Regions from separate parts of the Burkholderia mycopellens genome, predicted to be linked through region 1. Evidence: predicted binding sites of a transcription regulator. Region 1 holds the regulator's gene; the other holds the start of a gene.

Evidence for each region. Region 1 encodes FliA, which starts transcription of late flagellar genes. Its sites were predicted from a motif close to CTAAAGTTTNNNNNNNNNNNGCCGNTA; they were not measured.
Region 2: a site for FliA is predicted at 3,670-3,696, ahead of flgK (flagellar hook-associated protein FlgK). Genes of this name have one in related genera too.

Annotation. Positions count from the first base shown of each region.
Region 1 is NZ_OZ183802.1:234,574-241,950, forward strand. It holds gene flhB (flagellar biosynthesis protein FlhB) at 1-193, shown strand, start outside; gene flhA (flagellar biosynthesis protein FlhA) at 190-2,289, shown strand; gene flhF (flagellar biosynthesis protein FlhF) at 2,286-4,022, shown strand; gene ACPTTC_RS01090 (MinD/ParA family protein) at 4,015-4,833, shown strand; gene ACPTTC_RS01095 (RNA polymerase sigma factor FliA) at 4,856-5,590, shown strand; S-adenosyl-L-homocysteine riboswitch at 5,689-5,804, shown strand; gene ahcY (adenosylhomocysteinase) at 5,837-7,255, shown strand.
Region 2 is NZ_OZ183802.1:3,727,452-3,734,828, forward strand. It holds gene ACPTTC_RS17375 (solute carrier family 23 protein) at 1-109, opposite strand, end outside; gene flgL (flagellar hook-associated protein FlgL) at 426-1,664, opposite strand; gene flgK (flagellar hook-associated protein FlgK) at 1,682-3,613, opposite strand; gene ACPTTC_RS17390 (flagellar brake protein) at 3,809-4,564, opposite strand; gene flgJ (flagellar assembly peptidoglycan hydrolase FlgJ) at 4,782-5,765, opposite strand; gene ACPTTC_RS17400 (flagellar basal body P-ring protein FlgI) at 5,766-6,944, opposite strand; gene flgH (flagellar basal body L-ring protein FlgH) at 6,950-7,377, opposite strand, start outside.

The sequences.
Region 1 (7,377 bases):
GTTGTACTCGGCCGTCGCCGAAGTGCTCGCGTGGGTCTACCAGCTCAAGCGCTTCCGCTCGGAAGGCGGCGCGTTCCCGGCGGCGCCGGTCGATCTGGTGGTGCCGGCCGACCTCGACAAGGGCGCGTCGGTGCCCGCCGAAGACGAGCGCGAAGAAGCCGAAGACACGCTCGGCAAGGCAGGTGCGGCATGAGCACCCCGACCGGCCTGTTCGCGAAGCGCCCGAACCCGTTCGCGGGCACCAACCTGCGCGCGCTCGCGGGCCCGATCCTCATCTGCATGATCCTGGGGATGATGATCCTGCCGCTGCCCCCGCTGCTGCTGGATCTGCTGTTCACGTTCAACATCGCGCTGTCGGTGATGGTGCTGCTCGTCAGCATGTACACGATGAAGCCGCTCGACTTCGCGGCGTTCCCGAGCGTGCTGCTGTTCTCGACGCTGCTGCGCCTGTCGCTGAACGTCGCGTCGACGCGCGTCGTGCTGCTCGAAGGCCACACGGGCCCGGACGCGGCCGGCCAGGTGATCGAGGCATTCGGCCACTTCCTCGTCGGCGGCAACTTCGCGGTCGGTATCGTCGTGTTCGTGATCCTGATGATCATCAACTTCATGGTGATCACGAAGGGCGCGGGGCGGATCGCCGAAGTGTCCGCGCGCTTCACGCTCGATGCGATGCCCGGCAAGCAGATGGCGATCGACGCCGACCTGAACGCGGGCCTCATCAACGAAGAGCAGGCCCGCAAGCGCCGCCTGGCCGTGTCGCAGGAAGCCGAGTTCTACGGGTCGATGGACGGCGCGTCGAAGTTCGTGCGCGGCGACGCGATCGCCGGCCTGATCATCATGGCGATCAACGTGATCGGCGGGCTGATCGTCGGGATGGTCCAGCACGACATGACGTTCGCCGCGGCCGGCACGAACTACACGCTGCTGACGATCGGCGACGGCCTCGTCGCGCAGATCCCGTCGCTCGTGATCTCGACCGCGGCGGGCGTGATCGTGTCGCGCGTCGCGACCGACGAGGACATCGGCACGCAGATCACCGGCCAGCTGTTCACGAACCCGCGCGTGCTGAACATCACCGGCGCGATCATCGGGCTGATGGGGCTGATCCCCGGCATGCCGCACTTCGCGTTCCTCGCGCTCGGCGGCGGCGCGATCTGGCTGGCCCGCACGCAGACCAAGCGCGCGGCGGCCCGCAAGGCGGCCGGCGACCTGACCGACATCGCGCCGCCCGCGGTGCTGCCGGCGGACAGCCACGAGGCGACCTGGGACGACGTGCAGCTGATCGACCCGCTCGGGCTGGAAGTCGGTTACCGGCTGATCCCGCTCGTCGACAAGAACAGCGACGGCGAACTGCTCAAGCGCATCAAGAGCATCCGCAAGAAATTCGCGCAGGAAATCGGCTTCCTGCCGCCGGTGATCCATATCCGCGACAACCTCGAGCTGCGGCCGAACGCGTACCGGATCGCGCTGAAGGGTGTCGAGATCGGTGTCGGCGAAGTGTTCCCGGGCCAGTGGCTCGCGATCAACCCCGGCCAGGTGACGGCCGCGCTGCCGGGCGCCGTCACGCAGGATCCCGCGTTCGGGCTGCCGGCCGTGTGGATCGACGTCGCGATGCGCGAACAGGCGCAGGTGTACGGCTACACGGTGGTCGACGCGAGCACGGTCGTCGCGACGCACCTGAATCATCTGGTCGTCCAGCACGCGGCCGAGCTGCTCGGCCGCCAGGAAGTGCAGTCGCTCGTCGAGCGCACCGGCAAGGACGCGCCGTCGCTCGTCGAGGACCTCATCCCGAAGACGATCTCGCTGACGACCCTGCAGAAGGTGCTGCAGAACCTGCTCGAGGAAGGCGTGCCGATCCGCGACATGCGCACGATCCTCGAGGCCGTGTCCGAACACGCGGGCCGCGGCGACGCGTTCGAGATCACGGCCGCCGTGCGGCTGGCGCTCGGCCGCGCGATCACGCAGCAGTGGTATCCGGGCGCAGGCGAGATGCAGGTGATGGGCCTCGACTCGAATCTCGAGCGCGTGCTGTCGCAGGCGCTCGCCACCGGCGCGAACCCGGGTCTCGAACCCGGCCTCGCGCACAACCTTCTGACCGGCACGCAACAGGCGATGCTGCGTCAACAGAATCTCGGGCTGCCGCCCGTGCTGCTGGTGCAGCACGCGCTGCGCGCGATGCTCGCGCGTTTCCTGCGCCGCAGCCTGCCGCAATTGAAAGTGCTGTCGTACGCCGAAGTGCCGGACACACGCACGATCAAAGTCGTTAACGTCATCGGGGGTTCCGCTTGAACATTCGCAAATTCACCGGCGCAACGAGCCGCGACGCACTTCGTCTCGTGCGCGAGGCGCTCGGCGCCGACGCGGTCGTGCTGTCGAACCGCACGCTCGATGACGGCAGCGTGGAAATCGTTGCGCTTGCTGATTCGGACCTGGCCGCCGTGACGCCGCCGGCTGCGGCGCGCCCGCGCATCGCCGCGCCGCGCGTGCCGGAATCCGTGCCGGCCGCCGCGGTGCCGGGCATCGTGTCGCGCCCGGGCGCGGCGCTGGCCCGCCCGACGGTCAATCCGTATGCGGCAGGTGAAGGCGGGCTGCCGGACGTGTTCTCGTCGGTGTTCGGCGCAAGCGCCGAGGCAGACGACTCGGCGGCGCAACCGTCGGCGATCGATGACGACGCGCTGGCTGCGGCAGCGCCGCCTGCCGCGGCCCCGGCCGCCGCCTCCGAACCCGCACCGTGGCTCGTCGAGCACGCGAAGCGCCTGACGCAGCAGCGTGACGCGCTGATGGCGCGTGCGCAGGCGGCGCCCGCCGCGCCGCAGGCGAGCGCGCCTGCCCCGCGGGCCGCCGCGAGCGCGACGCCGCCCGACTGGGCGCGCGACATCGTGCGCGACGCCGAACGCCGGATGCCGGCCGCCGCCCGCGCGCCCGACACGAACGCGAACGCGGCCTATGCTGCGAAGACGGCCGAGCGCACGCGCCTGTCCGACGACACCGCGGCCGCGGTGGCCGACGCAGTGAAGTCGCGCATCGAGCGGATCGTCAACGATACGGTGATGCAGGAGCTCGGCGAACTGCGCGGGATGATGGAAGAGCAGTTCGACAGCCTGTTGTGGCACGACCGCCAGCGTCGCAGCGCCGTGCATGGTGCGCTGACGAAGCACCTGTTCGCGGCCGGTTTCTCCGCGCAGCTCGTGCGGATGCTGGTCGACAACATGCCGGCCGGCGACGGCGCGCAGACCTTCGAACAGGCCGCCGCATGGGCGCAGTCGGTGCTCGCGTCGAACCTGCCGGTGCTCGAAAGCGAGGATGCGCTGATGGAGCGCGGCGGCGTGTTCGCGCTGATGGGGCCGACGGGCGTCGGCAAGACGACCACCACCGCGAAGCTGGCCGCACGCTGCGTGATGCGCTTCGGCGCGAGCAAGGTCGCGCTGCTGACCACCGACAGCTACCGGATCGGCGGCCACGAGCAGCTGCGCATCTTCGGCAAGATCCTCGGCGTGCCGGTGCACGCGGTGAAGGATGCGGGCGACCTCGCGCTCGCGCTGTCCGAGCTGCGCAACAAGCACATCGTGCTGATCGACACGATCGGCATGAGCCAGCGCGACCGCGCGGTATCCGACCAGATCGCGATGCTGCACGGGGCGAACGCGCCGGTGCAGCGCCTGCTGCTGCTCAACGCGACGAGCCACGGCGACACGCTCAACGAAGTCGTGCAGGCGTACCGCAGCGCGGGCGAGCATCCGGACCTGGCCGGCTGCATCCTCACGAAGCTCGACGAGGCGACCCACCTCGGCGGCGTGCTCGACACGGTGATCCGCTACAAGCTGCCGATCCATTACGTGTCGACCGGCCAGAAGGTGCCGGAGAACCTGTACGTCGCGTCGACCAAATTCCTGCTGAAGAGCGCGTTCTGTGTACCGCGCGACGGCTCGCCCTTCGTGCCGCAAGACGAGGACATGCCGACGCTGCTCTCCGCACTGACCGCACGTTCCACCGCCGAGCTGCACGAGGTGCGATTTGGATAAACGAAACATCGACCAGGCCGAAGGCCTGCGGCGCCTGCTGGCCGGGCGCGCGTCGCGCATCGTCGCGGTGACGGGCGGGCCGGCGGGTGTCGGCTGCACGTCCACCGTCGTGAACCTGGCGGCGGCGCTCGCGTCGCTCGGCAAGGATGTGCTCGTCGTCGACGAGCGTGCCGACGTGCATTCGGCCAGCGCGACGCTGGCGGGCGCGTGGCTGCGCGACGGCGAACGCACGCGGGTCGCGGCCGGCTTCGGCCTGTGCGGCGCGGCGCGGCTCGCACGCACCGGCTACACCGATGCGCAACTGAGCGATTTCATCGACGGGCCGGCCGACATCGTCCTCGTCGACGCGCAGCTCGGCGCCGACGGTTCGTTCTCGACGCTCGCACGTGAAGCGCACGACGTGCTGGTCGTCACGCGGGTCGCCGCGCAGGCGATCACCGAGGCGTACGCGTGCATGAAGCGGCTGCATTTCGCGCATGCGCTCGCGCAGTTCCGCGTGCTGACCAATCACGTCGGCAGCCACGCGGACGCGAAGGTCGCGTTCGACAACCTCGCGGGCGTCGCGAGCCGCTACCTGACGGTGTCGATCGCCGACGCGGGCTGCGTGAGCGCCGATCCGCTCGTCGAGCACGCACGCGAGCTGATGCGTGTCGTGGTCGACGCGTTCCCGTCGTCGGCTGCCGCGCGCGACTACCGGCAGATTGCCGCCGACCTGCTGTACTGGCCGATGCGCCCGCATTCGGGAGCGGGCCGCGCCGTGCACGCGGGCGGCAAGCCGTCGTATGAGGCGGGCGCGGCACACGCCGCGTGAGGGCCACCGGAAGGAGAGAGCCATGATGTACAACGCTCAAGGAAAGATGTCCCAGGCCGACGTGCTCGCGCAATATGCGCCGCTCGTGCGACGCCTCGGGCTGCAGCTCGTCGCGAAGATGCCGGCGAGCGTCGACCTCGACGACCTGATCCAGGCCGGCATGATCGGCCTGATGGACGCGGCCGGCCGCTACAAGGAAGACCAGGGCGCGCAGTTCGAGACCTACGCGACGCAGCGCATCCGCGGCGCGATGCTCGACGAGCTGCGCAGCAACGACTGGCTGCCGCGCAGCCTGCGCAAGACGTCGCGCGAGGTCGAGCACGCGGTGCACCAGGTCGAGCAGCATCTCGGCCGCTCGGCGAGCGAGACCGAGATCGCGCAGCACCTGAACATGCCGCTCGACGAATACCAGGGGATGCTGCAGGACCTGCACGGCAGCCAGCTGATCTACTACGAGGATTTCGACCGTGCGGCCGACGACGAGCCGTTCCTCGACCGCTACCGCGTCGATCACGCCGATCCGCTGTCGGCGCTGCTCGACGAGCACCTGCGCGAAGCGCTCGTCGAGGCGATCGAGCGGCTGCCGGAGCGCGAGAAGCTGCTGATGTCGCTGTACTACGAACGGGGTCTGAATCTGCGCGAGATCGGCGCGGTGCTCGAAGTGAGCGAATCGCGCGTGTGCCAGCTGCACAGCCAGGCCGTCGCGCGCCTGCGCGCGCGGCTGCGCGAACAGGCGTGGGTCGGCGCGGAGTCCTGACCCTTTCCTGACGGCCGCGCGCGACGGCGCCGCGCGCTTGCGTCGTGTGTGCGCCGCGCTTGCGCATTCTGCGCGCCGATTTGCTACAATCCTCTCCGCTTTCCGAGGAGCGTTGCGACGGACCATCCTGCGTCCGCCAGGCTCGGAAGGCTTCACCAAGCAGCCGCGCGGCACAACCGCGCCGGTTCCGCTTCCTGAACGGCGCTCACGTCACCAATCTAGAAACTTTTTAGAAAGGAGGGCGTGATGAACGCCATGATCGATTCCAAAGCTTCCAACGATTACGTCGTCGCCGACATGGCGCTGGCCGGCTGGGGCCGCAAGGAACTGAATATCGCCGAGACCGAAATGCCGGGCCTCGTGCAGATCCGTGACGAATACAAGGCACAGCAGCCGCTGAAGGGCGCGCGCATCGCCGGTTCGCTGCACATGACGATCCAGACGGGCGTGCTGATCGAGACGCTGAAGGCGCTCGGCGCGGACGTCCGCTGGGCCTCGTGCAACATCTTCTCGACGCAGGACCATGCCGCCGCCGCGATCGTCGAAGCCGGCACGCCGGTGTTCGCGTTCAAGGGCGAATCGCTCGACGAATACTGGGAGTTCTCGCACCGCATCTTCGAATGGCCGAACGGCGAATTCGCGAACATGATCCTGGACGACGGCGGCGACGCAACGCTGCTGCTGATCCTCGGCGCGAAGGCCGAGAAGGACCGTTCGGTGATCGCGAAGCCGACCAACGAGGAAGAAGTCGCGCTGTACAAGTCGATCGCGAAGCACCTCGACGCGGACCCGACCTGGTACTCGACGCGCCTCGCGCACATCAAGGGCGTGACCGAGGAAACCACGACCGGCGTGCACCGCCTGTACCAGATGGAAAAGGACGGCCGCCTGCCGTTCCCGGCGTTCAACGTGAACGATTCGGTCACGAAGTCGAAGTTCGACAACCTGTACGGCTGCCGCGAATCGCTGGTCGACGGCATCAAGCGCGCGACCGACGTGATGATCGCGGGCAAGGTCGCGGTCGTCGCGGGCTACGGCGACGTGGGCAAGGGCTGCGCGCAGTCGCTGCGCGGCCTGGGCGCGACCGTGTGGGTCACCGAAATCGACCCGATCTGCGCGCTGCAGGCGGCGATGGAAGGCTACCGCGTCGTGACGATGGAATACGCGGCCGACAAGGCCGACATCTTCGTGACGGCGACCGGCAACTACCACGTGATCAACCACGATCACATGAAGGCGATGCGCCACAACGCGATCGTCTGCAACATCGGTCACTTCGACTCGGAAATCGACGTCGCGTCGACCCGTCAGTACCAGTGGGAAAACATCAAGCCGCAGGTCGACCACATCATCTTCCCGGACGGCAAGCGCATCATCCTGCTGGCGGAAGGCCGCCTCGTGAACCTCGGCTGCGCGACCGGCCACCCGTCGTTCGTGATGTCGAACTCGTTCGCGAACCAGACGCTTGCGCAGATCGAGCTGTTCGTGCGCGGCGGCGAGTACGAGAACAAGGTGTACGTGCTGCCGAAGCACCTCGATGAAAAGGTCGCACGCCTGCACCTCGCGCGCATCGGCGCGAACCTGTCCGTGCTGTCGGACGAGCAGGCTTCGTACATCGGTGTGCAGAAGGATGGCCCGTTCAAGCCGAACCACTACCGCTACTGATCCGATGCGCCGCTGCCGCGGTGCCGTGCGCGCGTCGCCGACGTGCCCACGGTACGGCGGCACGGCGCCGGATCGCCGGCTGCCGCGGCGCGCCTTCGGGCACCCGCGGCAGCCGGCGGCGG
Region 2 (7,377 bases), 3.5 Mb from region 1:
CGCCCATCGCAACCATCTGCGGCCACGCGAGGCGCTCGTCGGGGCCGACCACGCGCGAGGCCGCGCCGGTCGATTGCACCCGCCAGCGCGGGAAGTAGGAATCGGACATGGGGAAAAGGGCTCCTGTCGGTCGCCGGCTGCGGAGGATGCGCCGGTCTGGAATCTGGCGCGAGTTTACGGAGCGGAAATGGGGCTGGCAAGCGGACTGGCGAGCGGGCCGATGCGCGGGCCGGCGAGCGGGGCCGGCAAGGCCGAAGCGCGGCTTGCCGCGTGGGTGAAACGGGGCCGGATGAAAGGGGCCCGATGAATGGGCGCGACGGCGCGACCCGGTGCAGCGCCTGCCCGCGCGGGGACATGCGCGGGCGGTGATCGACGCCGGCCGCGACGCCGAGCGTGCGCTCACGTCGCGGCCGGCGCGTCGTGCATCAGGGATTGATGTACTGGAACAGCGACAGGTTCTGCAACTGCGCGTAAGCCTTCTGCGAGCCCGTCAGCGCGTTCTGCATCTGCAGGAACTGGCTGATCGTCGACACCATGTCGGTGCTCGTCAGGTCGGCCAGGTTGCTGCTGACCTGCAGCGTGTTGGTCTGGTTCACCGTCTGCATCGCCTTGATTTCCTGCTCGCGGCCGCCGACCGACGCCTGCACGGTGAGGACGTTCGTCATCATGTTGTTCAGCTTCGTCGTGCCGGTGGTCATCGCGTTCTGGAGCGCGGCGGCGGCGGTCGTGTTGCTGCTGACCGGCACCTTCAGCGCGGCGATCATCGAGTCGAGCGCGGCGAACACGTCGGTGCCGGCCTGCGGCGCCGGCGTGACCGTGAACGAATCGCCGGGCGCCGGGTTGCCCGACACGGGCACCGACAGGCCATTGCCGAGCGCGATCCCGGCGCCGGCCGAATACGGCTGTGCGGCGGTCACGTTGTTCGGCGGCGGAAGGGAATTGTCGGTCACCGTATAGGTCGGCGCGGCCGCGGTGCCGCCGAAGTTGATCGTGAACTGGTGCGTGTTGGTCGCGGCCGACGGGCTCGTGATCGACACCGAGCCGATCGTGCCCGTGCCCGTGTTGCCCGCGCCGGCGACCGGCACCGGCTGGCTGCCGAGCATCGGCACCGACAGGAACACGCTCACGCCGTTGTCGCCCTGCGAGATCGAGCGCGTGTCGGCGATCTGCACCTGCCGCGAACCCGTGTCGCCGCTGTAGGCCACACCGCCGCCCGCCGCGTTCGAGAACGGCGCCGTGGCCGTCTGGAAACCCGCGAACAGGTAGTTGCCCGCGCCGTCCGTCGAGTTCGCGAGCGTCAGCAGCTGGTTGCGATAGCCCTGCAGTTGCGTCGACAGCGCCGAACGGTCGCTGTCGGACAGCGAGCCGTCGCCGGCCTGGATCACGACCGTATGAATGCTGTTCAGCAGGTTGTTGACGCTGAAGAGCGCCTGGTCTTCCGCCTGCAGCGAAGACAGCGCGGTGTTCTGGTTCGACGAATACTGCGACAGCGTGGCCGACGTCATCGACAGCTGCACCGCCTGCGCGGCGCCGAGCGGGTTGTCGGCCGGGGTCGACAGGCTCACGCCGCTCGAGATCTGCTGGTACAGCTGCGCGAGCTGTGCCTGCTGGTCGCTCATCTGGGCGACATTCATCTGGTAGAACTGGGCAGTGGAAATCCGCATCGCTTCGATCCCCGAAATCAGTTGAACAGGCCGAGCACGGTCTGGAACAGCGTCGACGCGGTCTGGATCACCTTCGCGTTCGCCTGGTAGAGCTGCTGGTACTGCATCAGGTTGGCCGCTTCCTCGTTCTGGTTCACGCCCGACACCGACTGCTGCGCTTGCGTGATCTGGCCGATCAGCGAGGTCTGCGCGGCGCTCGACGACTTCAGCTGGCTCGTCGTGTTGCCGATGTTGTTCACGTAGTTCGCATACGCGCCCGTCAGCGTGGTCGTGCCGTTGCCGAACGATTTCGCGCTGACGAGCTTCGACAGCGCGAGCGCGTTGCTGCCGTCGTTCGTGCCGCCCGTGTTCGGCGCGACCTTGAACGTGTCGCCCGCTGCCGGCGTGCCCGACACCGCGACCGTGACGCCGGCCGCCAGCGTGATCGGCGAGCCGGACTGGTAATTCTGCGGCGCGCTCGTGGTCACCGGGTTGGCGGAGTTGTCGGTGACCGTGTACTGCAGATTGCCGGCGGTGCCGGTCATCGTGATCGTGTAGTTGTGCGGGTTGGCCGCGGCCGCCGCGCTCGTGACCGACAGGCCGCCGATCGTGCCGGTGCCGGTGTTCGTCGTGGTCGCCGACGGCACGAACGGCGCCGCCGCCGCGATCGCCGAGCCGTTCGACGTGGCGAGGCCGAAGCCGTTCAGCGCGCCGCGCGTCGGCTGCACGGTGAACTTGTCGCCGGCGTTCATCGTGCCGGACGAGAACGAGAAATTCAGCCCGCCGATCGTGGCCGGCATCGAGGTCGACTGGCCGACCACCGCGCCGCTGGCGCTGTCGGTCAGCGTGTAGTTCGTGCCGTCGAACGACAGCGTGTAGTCGCTCGTGGTCGGCTGCGACGCGTTCGCGAACGACACGGACAGTGCCGCGTTGCCGGTATTGCCCTGGTTCGCGTACGTGATCGGGCTACCGGTCGTGAACAGGTTGCCGCCGACGTTGCCCGACAGGTCGATGCCGAGCGCGTTCTGCGCGTTGACCTGCGCGGCGAAGCTGGTCGCGATCGCGCCGAGCTGCGCTTCGGCCGGGTCGAGCGTCTGGTTGCGGAACGCGAGCAGGCCGCCGAGCGTGCCGCCCGACAGCGACGCGTCCGACAGGAACTGGTTCGGCCCCTGCGGGTTCGCGCCGGCGATGCCCTGCGACACGACGGTCAGCTCGCTCGGGTCGGACGGCGACGCGACGGTCGCGAGCTGGTAGCTGGTGTTCGAGACGACGAGCGGCGTGCCGCCCGCCAGAAACACGCTGTAGCCGTCGCTGTTGCGCACGACCTGCACGCCGGCGAGGTTCGACAGGTTCGACACCGCGAGGTCGCGCTGGTCCATCAGCTGGTTAGGCGGCTGCCCCTGGCTGCTCGCGGATGCGATCTGCTGGTTCAGCTGCGCGATCTGCGCGGTGTACGCGTTGATCTGCGTGACGGTGCTCGTCAGCTGCGTATTCACGCTCTGGCGCAGCGCGTCGTACTGCTGGCCGGCCGCCGTGATCTGGTTCGCGAGCGTCTGCGCATTGCTCATCGCGGTCTGCCGCACCGACGAGTCGGCCGCGCTGTTCGCGACGTTCTGCAGCCCGGTGAAGTAGCTCGTGATCGCGGTCGAGATGCCCGACGTCGGGCTGCCGACGTAGTTGTTCAGCTGCGTGACGAGCGAATACCACGTCGACAGCGCGCCGCTCTGCGTCTGCGCGCCGTTCAGCTGGTCGCTCAGGTACTGGCTGTACTGCCGCTGCACGGTGACGGTGTTCACGCCCTGCGGCATGTAGCCGCTGCTCGTGTACTGGCCGCTCGCCTCGGCATAGACCGGGCGTTCGACCGAATAGCCCGGCGTCGCCGAGTTGCTGATGTTCTGGCCGGTCGTCGTGAGGCCCCAGAGCGCGGCATTCAGGCCGCTGACGCCGAGGTTCATGAGTGTGTTGGACATGCGCGATCCTGATGAGCCGGCCGCGCTGCGGCCGCCGGGTTGCGTGACTCCCGGTATAACGGCCGCGATTTCAGAAAATTGAGGAAAAAATGCACGCGCGACGCGCATGCGCGCGACGCCGGTTCAAGCGTGCGGCCGAGGGTGCCGCGAACGCCGCGCGGGCCGCCCCGGGCGGGGCCGGCCGTCGCCTGCGCGTCAGGCCCGCGCGAGCGAGCGGCGCTTCATTTCGAGCTGCGTGATCAGCCGCTGCAGCGTGTTCTCCGCGCTGCCCGGCAGCGACATGTAGCGGAAGCCGAGCTGGTAGCGCCGCGACCCGTTCGGCATCTGCGTCGAACGCTGCGACACGAGCTGCAGGTCGAGCGACAGCTTGCCATGGCCGGTCAGGTCGAGCTCGACGTCGGGCAGCAGCGTGCCGACCTCGAGCGCCTCGACGCGTTCGTCGGCCGTGCGCAGCCCCACGCCGCCGAGCGACAGGTTGTGCACCTCGAACAGGAAGCTCTCGCCGTCCGGCAGCTTGCCGCGGCACAGGAACGGATCGACGATCGGTGCATCGACGCGGAAATATTCGCGGCGCTGGATGCACATCAGCACGTCGGGGAAATCGGCGACGAACGCGGGCAGCCCCTCGAAGCGCGTCTCGCGCGGCGTGCCCGTGGTGAATTCGACGCGCACGCCCTCCGGCGCGGCCGCGAACGTGCAGTGCGACGCGCCGAGGATGCCGGCGTTCTGCTCGGCCAGCGCACCCCAGTCGAACGTGAACGTCCGCGCGCCGACATCCACCTCGAGCAGGCGCGTGACGAGCTGGCCGCCCGGATACTGGACGGTCAGGAAATCGCCGCGATTGACGAGGTTGCGCAGCTGCACGCCGATTTCCAGCGGATTGCGGCGGGCATAGTCGGGCCCGGAGTGGCCTGCATCCAGGCTGGGGTCCGTCGACGTTTCGATATTCATGGCTAGCCGGTCTGTCTTCTCATGGGCGCCCGGGCAACCGGTGCGCAATAAAACCGGGCCAGAACGGGGGCCCGGTCGCAGGTCTCTCACACTTAGCGGCAGTGCTGACCGAAAGTTTAGATCGAATTGGGGATTTTTTTCGCGCAAACGTTGAAACCGCGCGCGGCGGTCTGCCGGGCGCGGTCCAGAGGGTACGACGGCGGTCGCCGACGGGTCGTCAGCCGATCTGCTGCATGATCGAAATCAGCTTCTTCGCGTAGTTCGGGTCGGTCGCATAGCCGGCCTTCTGCATCCCGTGCGCGAAGCCTTCGACGCTGCGGCTCGCGCTCAGCACGCCCGCGTAGCGCGGATTGTTCTTCAGCAGGTTCGCGTAATCGGTCATCGCGTGCTCGTACGAATCGTACGCGCGGAACTTCGCGACCACGCGGCGCGGCGCGCCGTTCACGTATTCCGTCGTCAGCGCGGACACCGTGCGGCCGGTCCAGCCCTTGGTCGCCTTGATGCCGAACACGTTGTAACTCGTCGAGCCGTCGCCCGCGCGGATCTCGCGCTTGCCCCAGCCCGATTCGAGCGCGGCCTGGCCGACGATGAAGCGCGCCGGGATGCCGGTCGACGCGCTGGCCGCCTGCGCGGGGCCCGCGAGCCGGTCGACGAACGCGTCGGCGTCCTGCACGCCGCTCGCGCCCTTCAGCGGCGGCGTCAGCGCGCTGCCGGCCGAATAGCCGCGCGTGCCGGCGAGCCCGCCGTTGTTCGCCGCGTTCGCGTAGGCCTTCGCCATCGCGTTCATCGCGGCGAGGCCGCCTTCGTTGCCGGACGCGCCGAAGCCGTCCGCGCCCAGTCCGGCCGCGCCGACGTCGGCCGCCGTGTCGCTGCCCGCGCCCTGCCCCGCGTTGCGCAGCAGCTGCTTCATCAGTGCGTCGGCGACGCCGATCCCGCGCGTCGACATCTGCTGCGCGAGCTGCTGGTCGAGCATCGACGTGTACATCTTCGACGTATGCGAATCGAACAGCCCGCCGTCGGGCGACGCGTCGCGCATGCTCTTGAGCATCATCTGCGTGAACATCGCGTCGAACTGGCCGGCGACCGCCTTCGCGCCGGCCTGCGGCGACTGCCTCGCCTGCGCGCGCAGTGCATCGAAACCCTGCACGTCGAGCGCAAAGCGCTGCGTGAGGTCGTTCGCGTTCGGGAGACTGGCTGCCATTTAGATGATCTCCAGGTCGGCGCGCAGCGCGCCGGCGGCCTTCATCGCCTGCAGGATCGACATCAGGTCTGCGGGCGTTGCGCCGAGCGTGTTCAGCGCCTTCACGACGTCGGCGAGATTCGCGCCGGCCGTCACCATCTTCAGCGCGCCGTTGTCCTGCTTCAGCTGGATCTGCGACTGCTGCGCCACCACCGTCTGCCCGTTCGAGAACGGGCCCGGCTGCGACACGACCGGCTGCGTGTTGACGACGACCGACAGGTTGCCGTGCGCGACCGCGCAGCTCTGCAGCGTCACCATCTGGTTCATCACGATCGAGCCGGTGCGCGCGTTCAGGATCACCTTCGCCGCAGCCTTGTCCGGGCTGACGTCGAGGTTCTGCAGCCGCGCCATGAACGCGACCTGCTGCGCCGAATCGGCCGGCGCGGCGAGCTGGATCGTGCGGCCGTCGAGCGCCGTCGCGGTGCCCGGGCCGAAGCTCGAATTGACCGCGGACACGATCCGCTGCGCGGTGCCGTAGTCCATGTCGTTCAGCTGCAGCTGCAGCACGCCGTTCATCTGCGCGATCGCGTTCGGCACCGAACGCTCGACGATCGCGCCGCCGACGATCCGGCCGGCCGCGAGCTGGTTCACCTGCACGCGGCTGCCGTTCGCGCTGGCGCCGGCACCGCCGACCGCCATGTTGCCCTGCGCGAGCGCATAGACCTGGCCGTCCGCGCCTTTCAGCGGCGTCAGCAGCAGCGTGCCGCCGCGCAGGCTCTTCGCGTTGCCGAGCGACGACACGGTGACGTCGAGCGCCTCGCCCGGCCGCGCGAACGGCGGCAGCGTGGCGGTCACCATCACGGCCGCGACGTTCTTCAGCTGCATGTTGCTCAGCTGCGACGCGCCGCCGTTGGCCGAGCCGTTGTTGATCGAGATGCCGAGGTTCGCGAGCATGTTCGCGAGCGTCTGCGTCGTGAACGGGGTCTGCATCGTCTGGTCGCCCGTGCCGTCGAGGCCGACGACGAGGCCATAGCCGATCAGCGGGTTGTCGCGCACGCCCTGGATCTGCGCGAGATCCTTCAGGCGTTCCGCGTGCGCGGGCGCCGCGCCGAACACGCAGGCCAAGGCCACGAACGCGACGGCGAGCCGCGCGAAGGCTTGCGCGCGGAACGACGGGCGGTTGAACGGGGGCTTCTGCATCGTCATCACCACGGCGCGATGTTGAGGAAGAAGCGCTGCAGCCAGCCCATCGTCTCGGCTTCGTTGATGTAGCCCTTCGACGAGTATTCGATCTTCGCGTCGGCAACCTGCGTCGAGTAGACGGAGTTCGCGCCCGAGATCGTGTTCGGGTTGACGACCCCCGAGAAGCGCACGAATTCGTTGCCCTGGTTGATCAGCATCTGCTTCTCGCCGCTGACCACGAGATTGCCGTTCGGCAGCACGTTGGTGACGGTCACCGTGATCGTCCCGTTGAACGTGTTCGCCGCGCTCGCGCCGCCGGTCGCCGCGAACTTGTTGTTGCCGGTCGCCGACAGGTTCGCCTTCGCGAACAGGCCGCCGAGGAAGCCGGCCGTCGGCACGTTGAAGTCGGTGTTGCCCTGCCGGTTCGTGTTCGCGCCCGACGACTTGGTCG